One region of the Streptomyces sp. NPDC092369 genome, then DNA from elsewhere that is predicted to be linked to it. Evidence: riboswitches for the same ligand, from Rfam matches in the RefSeq annotation. Region 1 holds a riboswitch; each other region holds the start of a gene.

Region 1 (4,999 bases):
TCCGGCTGCCCGACGGAACGCGGTTGTACGCCCGCGTCTGGCGACCGCTCACCGACGAACCCGTACCGGCGCTCCTGGAGTACCTGCCCTACCGCCTCACCGACTGGACCGCGCCCCGCGACGCCCAGCGGCACCCCTGGTACGCCGGGCACGGCTACGCCTCCGTCCGCGTCGACGTGCGCGGGCACGGCAACAGCGAGGGGATGCCGGGTGACGAGTACTCGGCGACCGAGCTGGCCGACGGGGTCGAGGTGGTCAACTGGCTTGCCGCACAGCCCTGGTGCGACGGCAAGGTGGGCATGTTCGGCATCTCCTGGGGCGGCTTCAACTCCCTCCAGCTCGCGGCCCTCGCGCCCGAGCCGCTGAAGGCGGTCGTCACGGTCTGCTCCACGGACGACCGCTATGACAACGACGTGCACTACATGGGTGGTTCCGTCCTCGCCGTCGACATGCACGCGTGGGCGGCGACCATGCTCGCCTTCGTCTCCCGCCCGCCGGACCCGCTCCATGTGGGCGAGGAATGGCGGGACATGTGGCTGAAGCGGCTGGAGGCCGTCGACCCCTTCATCCACACCTGGCTCGCCCACCAGACCCGGGACGAGTACTGGCGGCACGGCAGCGTCTGCGAGGACTACGACGCGATCGGCGCCGCCGTCCTGGCGGTGGGCGGCTGGCACGACCCGTACCGCGACGCCGTGCTGCGGCTCGTCGAGCACCTCCCGGCGGACCGGGTGCGGGGGCTGATCGGCCCGTGGTCCCACCAGTACCCGGACCGCGGCCTGCCGCCGGGCCCGGCGATCGGCTTCCTCCAGGAGACCCTGCGCTGGTGGGACCACTGGCTCAAGGGCAAGGACACCGGCGTCATGGCCGACCCCCTCCTGCGCTCCTACGTCAGCGACTCGCACCCGCCGGCGACGGTCCACGACACCCTGCCGGGCCGTTGGGTCGGCGAGCCGGCCTGGCCCTCGCCGCACGTCAAGACGACGACGTACGGACTGCGGGGCGCCCCCGCGATCGTCCGGTCCCCCATGCACACGGGCGTGGACGCGGGCCGGTTCTTCCCCTTCGGGAACGACGCCGATCTGCCGCCGGACCAGCGGGACGAGGACGCGCGCTCCGCGTGCTTCGAGTTCGAGGTGCCGGCGGAGACCTGGGTGCTGGGGCGGCCGAGGGTGCGGCTGCGGCTGACCTCGGAGGTGGCGCGGGGGCAGGTGATCGCCCGGCTGTGCGATGTGGCGCCGGACGGTTCGTCGACGCTGGTCACCCGGGGTGTGCTGAACCTGTCGGCGCGGTTCGGGCGGGAGCGGGCGGTGCCCTGGACGCCGGGCGCGGTGGAGGACGTGACCTTCGAGCTGAACGGCATCGGGTACGCCGTTCCGGCCGGGCATCGCATCCGGCTCGCGGTGTCCTCGGCGTACTGGCCGTGGATCTGGCCCCAGCCGGAGTCGGCGGCCGGCTTCACGATGGACCCGGAGGGCAGCGCGCTCGAACTCCCTGTGCGAGAGCAGGAGTTGACGTACGACATTCGCTTCGGGGAGCCCGAGGAGGCCGAGCCGATCGGGGTCAACTACCCGCCCACGCTGGACGAGCCGCGGCCGGAGCGGGTGGTCGTGCGGGATGTGGCGAAGGGTGAGTGGCGGCTGGAGGTGGACCCGCGGCACGGCGGCACACGCGTGTATCCGGACGGCCTGGAGTTCACCGAGGACGCGCTGGAGACGTACACGATCGACGAGAGGGACCCACTGTCGGCGCGCGCCCGGTCGGACTGGTCGATCCGGCTGCACCGGCCGGAGCTGGCCTGGGACACCACCGTGCGCACCCGGTCGGAGATTACTTGCGACGAAAAGGACTTTATTGCCTCGAATGAGGTGATCTGCACCGAGGGCGGCGAGGTGATCTTTCACCGGACCTGGGAGAAGAGGATTCCGAGAACTGCCAGTTGAGGATGAATGCCCGTTTTGCCGCTCTTCATCCCGCCGTGACTTGGGTCACGCGCTTCTGTGCGTGCCCTGTGTCCCGACATGTCGGCGTTCCGCCTTTCGCCGCTTGCCAGTTGACCCTTGGCAGGCGCAAAGGATCAAGCGCCTCATAGGCCTCAGACCAAGGTCAAGAGGGTCTATGTGTGAATCCGGTACTTGTTCCGGACATGTGCTCTCGCATACGTTCCCGCCCTGTCGGGTGGAACGCCGAATCCTGCCGCCGCCCGGCATCCCAGTCACGAACTCACCGCACGGCAGGAGCGGGGGACCCAGGTAAGTCGCCGGACCGGTCATCGCGACCGGGACGGCTCGGGGTTAAGTCACGTCCGCGAGGGCGTGGCCGGGCACCTCCCAGCCCGAACCCGACAGCTCACCTCGCAGGCGACGGAGAGGAACCTCGTCATGCCTGCATCCGCTCAGCACCGCCGTAGCCGCAACTCCCGCCTCGCCCGCAAGCTCGCCGTGCTCGGCACGGGGGCCGCGGTGCTCGCCCTCCCCGTCATCGGCGCGACCACCGCGTCCGCGGCTCCCTCGTCGACGGTGACCGCCGCGTCGCTGGGGTACTCCAACACCCTCGACGGCTGGATCCGCGCCTCGCTCCAGGTCATGGCGCAGAACGGGATCCCTGGCACCTACGACGGCATCTACCGCAACGTGATCCGTGAGTCGTCCGGCAACCCGTACGCCATCAACAACTGGGACTCCAACGCCGCGGCCGGCACCCCGTCCAAGGGCCTGCTCCAGGTGATCGACCCGACGTTCGCCGCGTACCACGTGGCCGGCACGTCGTTCGACCCGTACGACCCGGTCGCGAACATCACGGCCGCCTGCAAGTACGCGGCGGCGGTGTACGGCTCGATCGACAACGTCTATGGAGCCTACTGAGCCACCCGGTAAGGGTCACTCTCAGAAGAGTCTTTCGAGGACGACGGCGATGCCGTCGTCCTCGTTCGATGTCGTCACCTCGTCCGCCACCGCCTTGAGTTCGGGGTGGGCGTTGGCCATGGCCACTCCGTGGGCGGCCCAGTCGAACATGGGGATGTCGTTGGGCATGTCGCCGAAGGCGATCGTCTCGTGCGGGCCCAGGCCCAGGTGGCGGGCGGCCAGGGCGAGGCCGGTCGCCTTGGTGACGCCGCATGGCTGGAGTTCGACGGTGCCGGGTCCCGACATGGTGACGGTGGCCAGTGAACCGACCACTGTGCGGGCCGTGGTGGCCAACTCGTCGTCGGACAGGTCGGGATGGCGCAGCAGCACCTTGCTGATCGGTTCGTGCCACAGGTCGTCGCGGCGGCCGACCCGGACCGCGGGCAGCGTGGGGTGCGGCATGAGGTAGCCGGGCTCGATGAGCGTGAGTCCGTCCACGCCGTCCTGGTCCACGGCCGCGTACACCTGCCCGACCTCCGCCTCGATCTTGCCGAGCGCGGTCTCGGCCAACTCCCGGTCCAGCGTGACCGACCAGAGCAGCCGGTCCGCGCCGGCGTCGTACACCTGCGCGCCCTGCCCGCACACCGCGAGCCCCTTGCTGCCCAGCTCGTCGAGGAGCGGACGCACTCTCGGGGCCGGCCGTCCCGTCACGACGAGATGGCGGGCCCCGGCGCCGACCGCCCGCGCGAGCGCGGCGAGGGACCGGTCGGAGAGGGTGTCGTCGCCCCGGAGCAGGCTGCCGTCCAGGTCCGTGGCGATGAGTGAATATGCGAGGGGTGCGGCCATGATCAGAGAATACGGATGGAAAGCCCGGCTAACTCGACGCGAACCGGACGGTTGCTGACTACATGTGCGTGGAGCGGTGGCCGGTGGTCCGGTCACGCCGACTCCCTGATCACCAGCTCGGTCGGCAGCAGCACCCCCGCCGTGTCCTCACCGGCGATCTGCGCGAGCAGCATGCGGACCATCTCGGCGCTGATGCGGTCGTAGGGCTGGCGCATGGTGGTGAGGGCCGGGGTGCCCGCGGTGGCCGCGGCCGAGTCGTCGAAGCCGCCGACAGCGACGTCATCGGGGACCGAACGGCCGTACTGCTGAAGAGTGTTGACGACTCCCAGGGCCATGAGATCGGAGGCCACGAACACCGCGTCGATGTCCGGGGCCCGGTCCAGGAGCCGGCGGGCCGCCTGCTCTCCGCCGGTGCGGCGGTAGTCGCCCTCGACCACGAGCGCGGGGTCGAAGGGCAGGCCCGCCTCGGTGAGGACGTCGCGGTAACCGGCCAGCCGGTCGGGGCCGCCCGCCGTGTCGAGCGGTCCGGTGACCATGCCGATACGACGTCGGCCGCGGGCGATGAGATGGCGCACCATCTCCTGGGCGCCCTCGCGGTCGGCCGCCGCCACGTAGCTGACCTTGGAGCCGAGGCCGACGGGCTTGCCGCAGGCCACCAACGGGATTCCGGCGTCCCGGAGTTCGGCCGCGACCGGGTCGCCGCTGTGGTTGGAGACGAGGAGCACGCCGTCGACGTGACCCGAGGTGATGTACCGGGTGAGGCGGCGCCGGTCGTCCTCGGAGGAGGCCAGCATCAGCAGCAGCGGGATGTCGTGCCGGGCCAGGTGCTCGGTGCACCCGCGCAGCAGCACGTTGAAGTTGGGGTCCTCGAAGAACTTCTCCTGCGGCTCGGTGAGGAGGAACGCCACCGAGTCCGACCGTCCCGTACTCAGGCTGCGGGCATGCCGGTTGACGACATAACCCGTCTTCCTGATCGCCGACTCCACGGCGGTGCGCGCGGCGGGCGAGACGTAGTGGCCCCCGTTCAGGAACCGCGAGACGGTCCCCCGGGAGACCCCTGCCTCCCGGGCCACGTCATGGATGGTGGGCGGTTTGCGGCGGCCGTTCGGACTGGTGGCCATGGTCCTCGTTCTGCCGGGTCGGTGCGGTGGGGGGAAGTCCGGTGCGGTGGCGGGCGGTTCGGCTCAGGCCTTGACGGATCCGCTGAGCAGGTCCAGGGACCAGAAGCGCTGGATCACCAGGAAGAGTCCGATCAGCGGCAGGATCGCGAGGAAGCAGCCCATGATGACCAGCGTGTAGAGCGCGGGTTG
Region 2 (4,999 bases), on a different contig from region 1:
GTCCCGGACCATCGTCCAGAAGTCGGCGCCGTGAGCCGGGTCGGTGAGCGGGAGGTTCACGTTCAGCACGCCGGGCAGCTCGACGTCCGGGCCCTCCAGCTTCTGGTCGGCCGCGTTGCGGAAGTCGAAGATCGTGTGCAGCCCCAGCGACGAGAGGAACACCGCGTCCTCCGCGGTCGCGTGAGCCAGGTGCCCGCTGCGGAAGAGCACGCCCTGCCGCACCCGCCGTCCGTCCACCGTCGGCAGCCCGCCCACGTCGCGAAAATTGCGGACTCCGGTCAGCTCGGGCTCGGTCGACGGGATCTGCTGCGTCACGGGGGCTCCTCCCAGTCCACCCGGCCGGCGCGGCTCGGCGGGGTGGCCGACGGGGTGCGCCTTCGACGATACGACACGGGTTCCGGGGGCATTGAGTTGTCCACAGGCGTTGCCTCGGGCCGCATGACCGTTGATGATGTTGATCCTTGATCGCACCTGTTGGGAAGTGTGGAAGCTTGATGCTGGAGATCTCCGACAACGGTCGTACGTGGCTCCTCTCGGGGCCTCTGAGCAGCTACGCCGTCCATCTCGCCGAGGACGACGTACTGCTGCATCTGCACTGGGGCCCGCGGATCGCGCTCGCCGACGCCGAGGCCCTCGCCGCGCTTCCGCTGCCCGAGTACCGGGGCTTCGAGTCGCAGCTCGACGGCCGCGAGGAGTACCCCGTCGAGGGCGGCCCGCGCTTCGTCCGGCCCGCCCTGTCCGTGCGCACCGAGGAGCGGCGCGGCACGGAGTGGCGGTTCGAGGCGTACGAGGCCGACGAGGGCGAGGACGGTGAACTGCGGCTGCGCTTCCGGGACGGCGGGCTCGCGATCACCCTGCACTACCGGATGCGGCACGACGTCGTGGAGCGCTGGGTGAGCCTCGACAACGAGGGGCCCGTCCTGGAGCTGCTGCGCGCCGACTCGGCCACCTGGACGCTGCCCGACCGCGAGGGCTGGCGGCTCTCGCACCTGCACGGCCGGTGGGCGGCGGAGTCGCAGCTGACCTCGGCACCGCTCACCTACGGCGAGAAGGTCATCGGCAGCCGCCGCGGCCACACCAGCCACCAGCACCTGCCCTGGGTCGCCCTCGACACCGACGCGACCGAGGAGCGCGGCGAGGTGTACGGCTGCGCGCTCGGGTGGTCGGGCTCCTGGCGGATCGCGGTGGCGCAACTCCCCGACGCGCGCGTGCAGATCAACGGCGGTGTGGGCTATGACGAGTCCGGGCTGCTGCGCCTGGCGGCCGGGGAGTCGTTCACGACTCCCGTCTTCGCCGGTCTGTGGAGCGACGGCGGCTTCGGCGGCGCGAGCCGTGCCTGGCACGCCTACCAGCGGGCGTACGTCATCCCGGACGCGGACCGGGACCGGCCGGTGCTGTTCAACTCCTGGGAGGCCACCGAGTTCGACATCTCCGAGGAGCAGCAGGGCGCCCTCGCCCGGCAGGCCGCGGCGATCGGTGTCGAGCTGTTCGTGGTCGACGACGGCTGGTTCGGCAAGCGCGTGAACGACCGGGCCGGACTCGGCGACTGGACGCCCAACCCCGACCGCTTCCCGGCCGGCCTCAAGCCGCTCGCCGACGAGGTGCACGCGCTCGGCATGCAGTTCGGCATCTGGGTCGAGCCCGAGATGGTCAACGCGGACAGCGACCTGTACCGCGCGCACCCCGACTGGGTGCAGTTCCAACCGGGACGAAAGCGGACGGAGTTCCGCAATCAGCTCGTACTCAACCTGGCCCGGCCGGACGTCCAGGAGTACCTCTGGGAGAAGCTCGACGCCATCCTCTCCAGCGCCCCGATCGACTACGTCAAGTGGGACTTCAACCGCTGCTTCACCGACGCCGGCTGGCCCGGCGAGGCGTACCCGCAGCGGCTGTGGATCGACCACGTGCGCGCGCTGTACGCCCTGTTGGACCGGCTGCGGGCGGCCCATCCGGGGGTCTCCTTCGAGTCCTGCTCGGGCGGCGGCGGCCGGATCGACCTCGGGATCATGAGCCGCACGGACGAGGTGTGGACCTCGGACAACACCGACCCGCTCGACCGGCTCGCCATCCAGCACGGCTTCACCCAGATCCACCCCGCGCGCGTGATGGCCGCCTGGGTCACCGACAGCCCCAACACCCAGCTCAACGACCGGGTCAGCTCGCTGCGCTTCCGGTTCGTGAGCTCCATGGCGGGCGTGCTGGGCGTCGGCGGCGACCTCACCAAGTGGACCGAGGAGGAGCTGGCCGAGGCGGGCGGCTGGGTGGCTCTGTACAAGGAGATCCGGCCGCTCGTGCAGCGCGGTGACCTCTACCGGCTGCGGGCCCCGCAGGGCGGGCTCAGTGCCGTCCAGTACGTGCTCGGGGACGAGTCCGTGGTCCTCGCCTGGCTCCAGGCGCAGAGCTACGGCGAGCCCGTGCCCGCGCTGCGGCTGCGCGGACTGGACCCGGCCGCGTCGTACGAATGCCTCGAAACGGGCGAAGTGCACAGGGGGGCCGTACTGCTGCATCACGGACTTCGGGTCGGTCTGCGCGGTGACCTCGATGCGACGGTTCTCCGACTGCGTCGCATCTGACTCTTCTGTCCGAATTGGCGCCTTGGTTCGCCTTCGTTCCAACTCGCTCTGGAATAAGGCGGACTGGGGTGGCGTCACGTGAGGAGCGTCATATCCGTGACCGTGCGTGGTTCTGCATGTCCACGTAATGCGCGTGCTTTTCAAGGGTGTTTGTGCCTGGTGGCAGGTCCTTAATTCACGCAGCGTGACCGCGAATTCTCGCAGGGGATCAAGAGAATCGTATGCACAGGGAACCTCTACTTGTTCCTTTGCGTCCTGGTCGCTTACGTTCGCCACCAATCCGGACGGACGCCCAATCCTGCCGCCGACCGGAGTCCGCACAACTCACCCGTGAACGGCAGGAGCGGGGGACCCACAGGTACAACCGCCTGTTCCGGTCTCCGGAAGAGGCTTGGGGTAAAGCCGTGCCGAAAAGCGCGGCCGGGCATCTCCAGCTCGCACCCGACAGCTCACCTCGCAGGCGCCGGAGAGGAATTCGTCATGCCCGCGAAGGGTAAGCACCGCCGCCCCAAGTCCCAGCGCCTGACCCGCACCATCGCCGTCGCCGGCACCGGGGGCGCCGCGCTCGCCCTCCCGCTCATGGGGGCCACCGGCGCCCACGCGGCCACCTCGGAATCGGCTTCCCAGGCGGTATCCGAAAAGGCCGTCCAGTCGCTTCCGGATGTCGAGAAGGCGTCGGTCCAGCAGAAGTCGACGGCACAGAAGTCCGCCAAGAAGAGCACGGCCAACACCGAAGGCGTGCGCACCTATTCGGTGCGATCCGGTGACTGGCTCGCGAAGATCGCCGACGAGGAGAACGTCACCGGCGGCTGGCAGAAGCTGTACTCGGACAACCGCGAGGCCGTCGGCGACGACCCGTCGCTCATCCACCCCGGCCTCAAGCTCACGCTCGGCAAGAAGGCCGCGACCCGCACCACCGAGTCCGCGCCCTCTTCTTCGTCGGCCTCGAAGGATTCCGGTTCCTCGTCCTCGAAGGACTCCTCCTCGAAGAGCTCCTCCTCGGACAGCCAGGCCTCCTCGAACTCGACGAGCACGCAGTCCGCCGACTCCGCCACCAGCTCCAGCGGCTACACGCTCCCGGTCACCGGCGCCACCATCGGCACCGGCTACCGCGTGGCCGGCAGCATGTGGTCCAGCGGCTACCACACGGGCGTCGACTTCGTCGTCCCGACCGGCACCTCGCTCAAGGCCGTGGCCGCGGGCACGGTCGTCTCCGCGGGCTGGGGCGGCGCGTACGGCAACCAGGTCGTCATCAAGCTGAACGACGGCTACTACGCCCAGTACGCCCACCTCTCGCAGCTCTCCGTCTCGGCCGGCCAGACCGTGACCGAGGGCCAGCAGATCGGCCTCTCCGGCGCGACCGGCAACGTCACCGGACCCCACCTGCACTTCGAGATCCGTACGACCCCGGACTACGGCTCCGACGTGGACCCCGTCGCCTACCTCCGTACGAAGGGTGTCGCCGTCGGCTGACGCGCCCCTGAGCCACCTGCCTGACACGCTGCCGAAGGTCGGATCCCGATCCCCGGGTCCGGCCTTCGGTATGACGTGATCCGCCTGTCGCTGTGGCGTTCCCGCCGTCAACAGCCCTGGCGGGAAAGCTATTCCTGGTTTGGCGAACACTTTAGGAGTGGCTTATCTCACCGCACGTCAACCCTTTCCTACGGTCGCGTAGGTCACATTCGAAGGTGAATCATGTTCGCTTGTGGCAGACGATTCGAAGAATGACGGCAGATCAGTGATCGGGTCGTACGTTGCGGTGGGGGACAGCTTCACCGAAGGCGTCGGCGACCCCGGCCCCGACGGGGCGATGGTCGGTTGGGCCGACCGGTTCGCGGTGCTGCTCGCGGACCGGGAGCCCGAGGGCCACTTCACGTACAACAACCTCGCCGTACGCGGAAAGCTGCTAGACCAGATCGTGGCGGACCAGCTTCCGCAGGCCCTCGAACTCGCCCCGGACCTGATCTCCTTCAGCGCCGGCGGCAACGACATCATCCGGCCCGGCACCGACCCCGACGAGGTCGCCGAGCGCTTCGAGCTGGCGATCGCCCGACTCACCGAGGCGGCCGGCACCGTCCTGGTGACGACCGGCTTCGACACCCGTGGCGTCCCCGTGCTCAAGCATCTGCGCGGCAAGATCGCCACCTACAACGGACATGTGCGCGCGGTCGCGGACCGATACGGCTGTCCCGTGCTCGACCTGTGGTCCCTGAAGACCATCCAGGACCGCCGGGCCTGGGACGGCGACCGGCTGCACCTCTCGCCCGAGGGGCACACGCGCGTGGCGCTGCGCGCGGGTCAGGTGCTCGGTCTCGAAGTGCCGGCCGACCCCGAACAGGCCTGGCCCCCGCTGCCGCCCCGCGGCACCCTGGAGGTCCGGCGGGACGACGTGCACTGGGCGCGCGAGTACCTGGTGCCGTGGATCG
Region 3 (4,999 bases), on a different contig from region 1:
TGAAGCGCGGGAAGGCGCTGCGGCCCGCGTACACCGCCGCGTCGTCGAGGATCTCCTCGATGCGCAGCAGCTGGTTGTACTTGGCGACGCGCTCGGAGCGGGCCGGGGCGCCGGTCTTGATCTGGCCGCAGTTGGTGGCCACGGCGAGGTCGGCGATGGTGACGTCCTCGGTCTCGCCGGAGCGGTGGGACATCATGCACTTGAAACCGTTGCGCTGGGCCAGCTCGACCGCGTCCAGGGTCTCGGTGAGCGAGCCGATCTGGTTCACCTTGACGAGCAGCGCGTTGGCCGCGCCGTCCTCGATGCCACGGGCCAGGCGCTCCGGGTTGGTGACGAACAGGTCGTCGCCGACGATCTGCACCTTGTCGCCGAGGCGGTCGGTGAGGACCTTCCAGCCGGCCCAGTCGTCCTCGTACAGCGGGTCCTCGACGGAGACGAGCGGGTAGGCCGCCACGAGCTCCTCGTAGTACTCGGTCATCTCGGCGGCCGAGCGGGACTTGCCCTCGAACTCGTACTTGCCGTCCTTGTAGAACTCGGAGGCGGCGACGTCGAGCGCGAGCGCGATCTGCTCGCCGGGGATGTAGCCGGCCTGCTTGATCGCCTCAAGGATGAGGTCGAGCGCGGCGCGGTTGGAGTCCAGGTTCGGGGCGAAGCCGCCCTCGTCGCCGAGGCCGGTGGACAGGCCCTTGCTCTTCAGGACCTTCTTGAGGGTGTGGTAGACCTCGGCGCCCCAGCGCAGGGCCTCGGAGAAGGACTCCGCGCCGATCGGGGCGATCATGAACTCCTGGATGTCCACGTTGGAGTCGGCGTGCGAGCCGCCGTTCAGGATGTTCATCATCGGCACCGGCAGCAGGTGCGCGTTCGGGCCGCCCAGGTAGCGGAAGAGCGGGAGGTCGCTGGCCTCGGAGGCGGCGTGGGCGACGGCGAGGGAGACGCCGAGGATGGCGTTGGCGCCGAGCGAGCCCTTGTTGTCGGTGGCGTCCAGGTCGAACATCGCCTGGTCGATCAGGCGCTGCTCGGTGGCGTCGTAGCCGACCAGCTCCGGGCCGATCTGTTCGATCACGGCGAGGACGGCCTTCTCGACGCCCTTGCCCTGGTAGCGGTTGGGGTCACCGTCACGCAGCTCGATGGCTTCGAAGGCACCCGTGGAGGCGCCGGAGGGGACGGCGGCACGACCCGTGCTGCCGTCGTCGAGGCCGACCTCGACCTCGACCGTGGGGTTGCCTCGGGAGTCCAGGATTTCCCGGGCTACGACGACGTCGATGGACGGCACGAGCATCTCCTTCTTCAATGTGACGCGGCTACGCGGGCCGCGATGGCTCTGCGGGACCGAGCCTAACCGTCCCGGGGCGAACAGCCAGCCGATGGGCCGCCCCTTGGACAGAACCGAGAGTAAATTGTTTCCGAACGGAACAAAGCAGACGGGCAAAAAGAACCCCGCCCCGGTGCGTACGGGGGAACACGCACCGAGACGGGGAGTCCGTGGGGACGGGGGAGGCCCTCACGTGCCGTCCATGATGGACGACACACCTGTCGGACCGCTGTGGCTCAGCTACCGGATCCCTGTCACCAGGGGTCCGGCGTGGGGCGCCGCTGTCACTTGAGGTGCAGCTGCTGACCCGGGTAGATGAGGTCCGCGTCCTCGACGATGTCCTTGTTCAGCCGGAACAGCTTCTCCCAGCCGCCCTTGACCTTGTGCTTCTCGGCGATCGTGCTGAGGGTGTCGCCCTTGACGACCTTGTACTCGCCGTCGCCCTTCTTGACCTTCTTGCCGGTCGGGGTGGTGACGGTCTTCTTCGCGGCCGGACGGTCGGCCGAGCGGGAGGTGCTGGTCGAGTCGTTCGAGCGGGTGCTGGTGCCGCTGCTCGAAGAGCTGTTGTTCGAGGAGCTGGAGGAGCTCGACGAGCCGCCGCCGTTGTACGCGGCACCGGACAGGCCCGTGCCGCAGACCGGCCAGGCACCCTTGCCCTGGGAGGCGAGCACCTTCTCGGCGACGGCTATCTGCTGCGACTTGCTGGCCTGGTTGGCCTGCGCGGCGTACTGGGTACCGCCGTAGGCGGCCCACGTCGAGGCGGAGAACTGCAGACCGCCGTAGTAGCCGTTGCCGGTGTTGATCGACCAGTTGCCGCCGGACTCGCAGCTGGCGACCGTGTCCCACTCGGAGGCGGTGGCGGCGGAGGCGTTGCCGGCCGCCATGAGCGGGGCGGCGATGGCGACACCGGTCACGCCGGCGAGCGTGGCGACGCGGGTGGCCTTGGACGGACGACGGTGCTTGCCCTTGCTGGAAAACAGCATGCGGAGATCCCCTCACCGACGCCTGCGAGGTGAGCTGTCGGGTTCGGGCCGTGTGAGTTGCCCGGCCGCGCACCTCTCGGCGCACGACTTCACCCCAAGCCGGTCCGGCACTGTCTGCCGGGCCCGGCACTTACCTGGGTCCCCCGCTCCTGCCTACGGCGCTGTGAAGCGACGACTGTTCCCTACGGCCGCTGGCAGGATTCGGCGTTGCGGCATTCGGGGTTCGTGTTGACGAACGGTGATGACCGTAGACACGGATTCCGCGGAAACTCAAAGACGATCAGGGCTTCTGAGAGTCATCCCACACTTTCACCAAACCGGACATTCAGTCCGAAGACCGTCGTTAACTCCCGTCGCTTTTCGCCCCGTTCAGCCCTTGTCCGCCCCTATTCGCCGGGAAGCCTCAGGGTCTGACCGGCCGCGACGTCGTTCGGGTCGGCGCCGATGGCCTGCCTGTTCTCCGTGTAGAGCGCGCGCCACCCGCCGTCCAGGCCAAGGGAGTCGGCGATGGAGGCGAGAGTGTCACCGCCGCGGACGGTGTACGACCCCTGCGGAGACCCTCCCGCGTCGTCGCCGGCCGCGTCCTCGTCGGCGCTGGCACCGCGGTGCTTGCCGGAGCCGATCGCACCGGTGTCGACCAGGCTCCAAGAGCCCACGGCCTGCTCGGACTTGTCCGAGTTCTCACCCTTCGCCCGATCTGTCGACGGGCTGTCGCTCTCCCGTGAACCGCTCGCCGTCGACTCGGACGGGGAGTCGGAGGGCGAGAGGTACTCGTCCGTTTCGTCAGGGTTGGTCGAGGAATCGGATGAAGAGTCAGGTGAGGCCGACGGTGACGTGGACGAGTCCGTCGAGGACGAGTCGTCGGACGTACCGCCGGGCGTGTTGGACAGGCCGGTGGAGCCCGAACCGTCCGAGGAGGAGGAAGAGGAGGAATCGGAGGAGTCGTCCAGGATCCCGGTGTCGATGTCGGTCGACCCGTCGTCCGCCGACAGCCCCGTGGTCAGCCCGCAGGTGTGGAACGCGCCGACGCCCTGGTCGTCCAGGAGCTTCTCGGCGACGGCTATCTGCTGGTTGCGGCTGGCCAGGTCGGGGCGCGAGGCGTAGTCGAGACCGCCGTACCGCTCCCAGTCGTCCTGCGAGAGCTTGAGCCCGCCGTAGAAACCGGTCCCGTCGTTCTGGCTCCAGGAGCCGCCGGTCTCGCAGTTCGCCACCTTGTCCCAGGTGGTGCCGTCGGCCGCGCTGGCGCTCACCGCACCGAGGAGCGGGATCGCGATGGCGGAGCCTGTCACGCCGGCGGCGACGAGGAGGGCCGGAGCCTGGCGGGGGCGACGGTGACGACCGTTCCCGGAGAGCATGCGGGGGCCTTTCAGGAGACAGCGGTGACGAGTGCGACGCGTGGTGCTGGGCACCGCACTTGAACGGTGAACGTATAGGCACTCCATTGCTTGTCACAAGTTAATGCCGCGTAGATCACGTGAAGATCACATAGTTGAATGTGCGTCATGTTTGCGCAGGTGGACACGTGCTCCTGCGCGGTGACGATCCGGTCACCCGGGTGGCGTGAACTCGACCGGCAGCGTGCGCAGTCCACGCATGATGAGTCCCCCACGCCATCTCAACTCGGCCGGATCCACGGCGACTCGGAGGTCCGGCAGCCGGGTCAGCAGCGTGCGGAGCGCGGTCTGTCCCTCCAGCCGGGCGAGCGGGGCGCCGAGGCAGTAGTGGATGCCGTGGCCGTATCCGAGGTGCTGGTTGTCCCGGCGGGAGAGGTCGAGGGTGTCCGGCTCGGCGAACCGCGCCGGATCCCGGTCCGCCGCCGCGAGGACGACGAGAACGGGGTCGCCGGCCGCGATGTCCTGCCCGCCGACGGTGAGCGGTTGGGTCGCGAACCGCCAGGTCGCCAGCTCCACCGGCCCGTCGTAGCGCAGGAGTTCCTCCACGCCGGTCTCCAACAGGCCGCGTTCGCCGGCGGCCAGGGAGTCCTGGAGGCGGGTGCGCTGCTCGGGGTGGGTGAGCAGGGCGTACGTGCCGTTGCCGATGAGGTTGACGGTGGTCTCGAAGCCGGCGAAGAGCAGGATGAACGCCATCGCCGCGGCCTCGTTCTCGGTGAGGTGCTCGCCCTCGTCCGAGGCGCGGATGAGGCCGGAGATGAGGTCCTCCCCGGGCACGGGCTCGGCCGGCAGGGATGCGCGCTTCTTGTGAATGAGTTCCAGGAGATACCCGCGCATCTTCTTCACCGAGCGCGCGACCCCGCCTCTCGGCCCGCCTCCGTGCCGGATCATCATCCCCGCCCAGTCCCGGAAGTCGTCCTGGTCCTCGCGCGGGACACCGAGCAGGTCGCAGATCGCGTAGATGGGGAGCGGGAAGGCGAACTCGTGGATGAGGTCCGCGGACCCCCTCTCGGCGAACCGGTCGATGAGGTCGTCGGCGAGCTCCTGGACGCGAGGGGTGAACTCGGCGACCCGGCGAGGCGTGAACGCCTTGCTGACCAGCCGACGCAGCCGGGTGTGGTCCGGCGGGTCGATGTTGAGCAGATGGGTCATCAACTCGGCATTGCGCTCACCGGGGATACCGGTCTTGCCCTTGGCGTGCGCCGGCTCGTCGTGATGTGCCGGGTTCTTGGAGAGCCGCGGCTCGGCGAGGGCCTGCTTGGCATCGCCGTAACGCGTGACCAGCCATGCCTCCACCCCGCTCGGCAGCCGCG

What was found. A riboswitch is a leader RNA that binds a small molecule or an ion and turns the genes downstream of it on or off. The one in region 1 is predicted to bind cyclic di-AMP.
Region 2: linked by a shared signal. The riboswitch ahead of ACIQI8_RS04920 (peptidoglycan DD-metalloendopeptidase family protein) and the one ahead of ACIQI8_RS22990 (transglycosylase SLT domain-containing protein) in region 1 are both predicted to bind cyclic di-AMP.
Region 3: linked by a shared signal. The riboswitch ahead of ACIQI8_RS32420 (transglycosylase family protein) and the one ahead of ACIQI8_RS22990 (transglycosylase SLT domain-containing protein) in region 1 are both predicted to bind cyclic di-AMP.

What each region holds. Positions count from the first base shown of each region.
Region 1 is NZ_JBIVQP010000003.1:1,321,171-1,326,169, forward strand. It holds gene ACIQI8_RS22985 (CocE/NonD family hydrolase) at 1-1,943, shown strand, start outside; cyclic di-AMP (ydaO/yuaA leader) riboswitch at 2,175-2,376, shown strand; gene ACIQI8_RS22990 (transglycosylase SLT domain-containing protein) at 2,382-2,864, shown strand; gene ACIQI8_RS22995 (HAD family hydrolase) at 2,886-3,689, opposite strand; gene ACIQI8_RS23000 (LacI family DNA-binding transcriptional regulator) at 3,782-4,810, opposite strand; gene ACIQI8_RS23005 (carbohydrate ABC transporter permease) at 4,874-4,999, opposite strand, start outside.
Region 2 is NZ_JBIVQP010000001.1:1,098,226-1,103,224, reverse strand. It holds gene ACIQI8_RS04930 (tyrosine-protein phosphatase) at 1-315, opposite strand, end outside; gene ACIQI8_RS04925 (alpha-galactosidase) at 495-2,573, shown strand; cyclic di-AMP (ydaO/yuaA leader) riboswitch at 2,880-3,049, shown strand; gene ACIQI8_RS04920 (peptidoglycan DD-metalloendopeptidase family protein) at 3,054-4,046, shown strand; gene ACIQI8_RS04915 (SGNH/GDSL hydrolase family protein) at 4,312-4,999, shown strand, end outside.
Region 3 is NZ_JBIVQP010000006.1:108,249-113,247, forward strand. It holds gene eno (phosphopyruvate hydratase) at 1-1,279, opposite strand, end outside; gene ACIQI8_RS32420 (transglycosylase family protein) at 1,597-2,295, opposite strand; cyclic di-AMP (ydaO/yuaA leader) riboswitch at 2,300-2,512, opposite strand; gene ACIQI8_RS32425 (transglycosylase family protein) at 2,682-3,650, opposite strand; gene ACIQI8_RS32430 (cytochrome P450) at 3,843-4,999, opposite strand, start outside.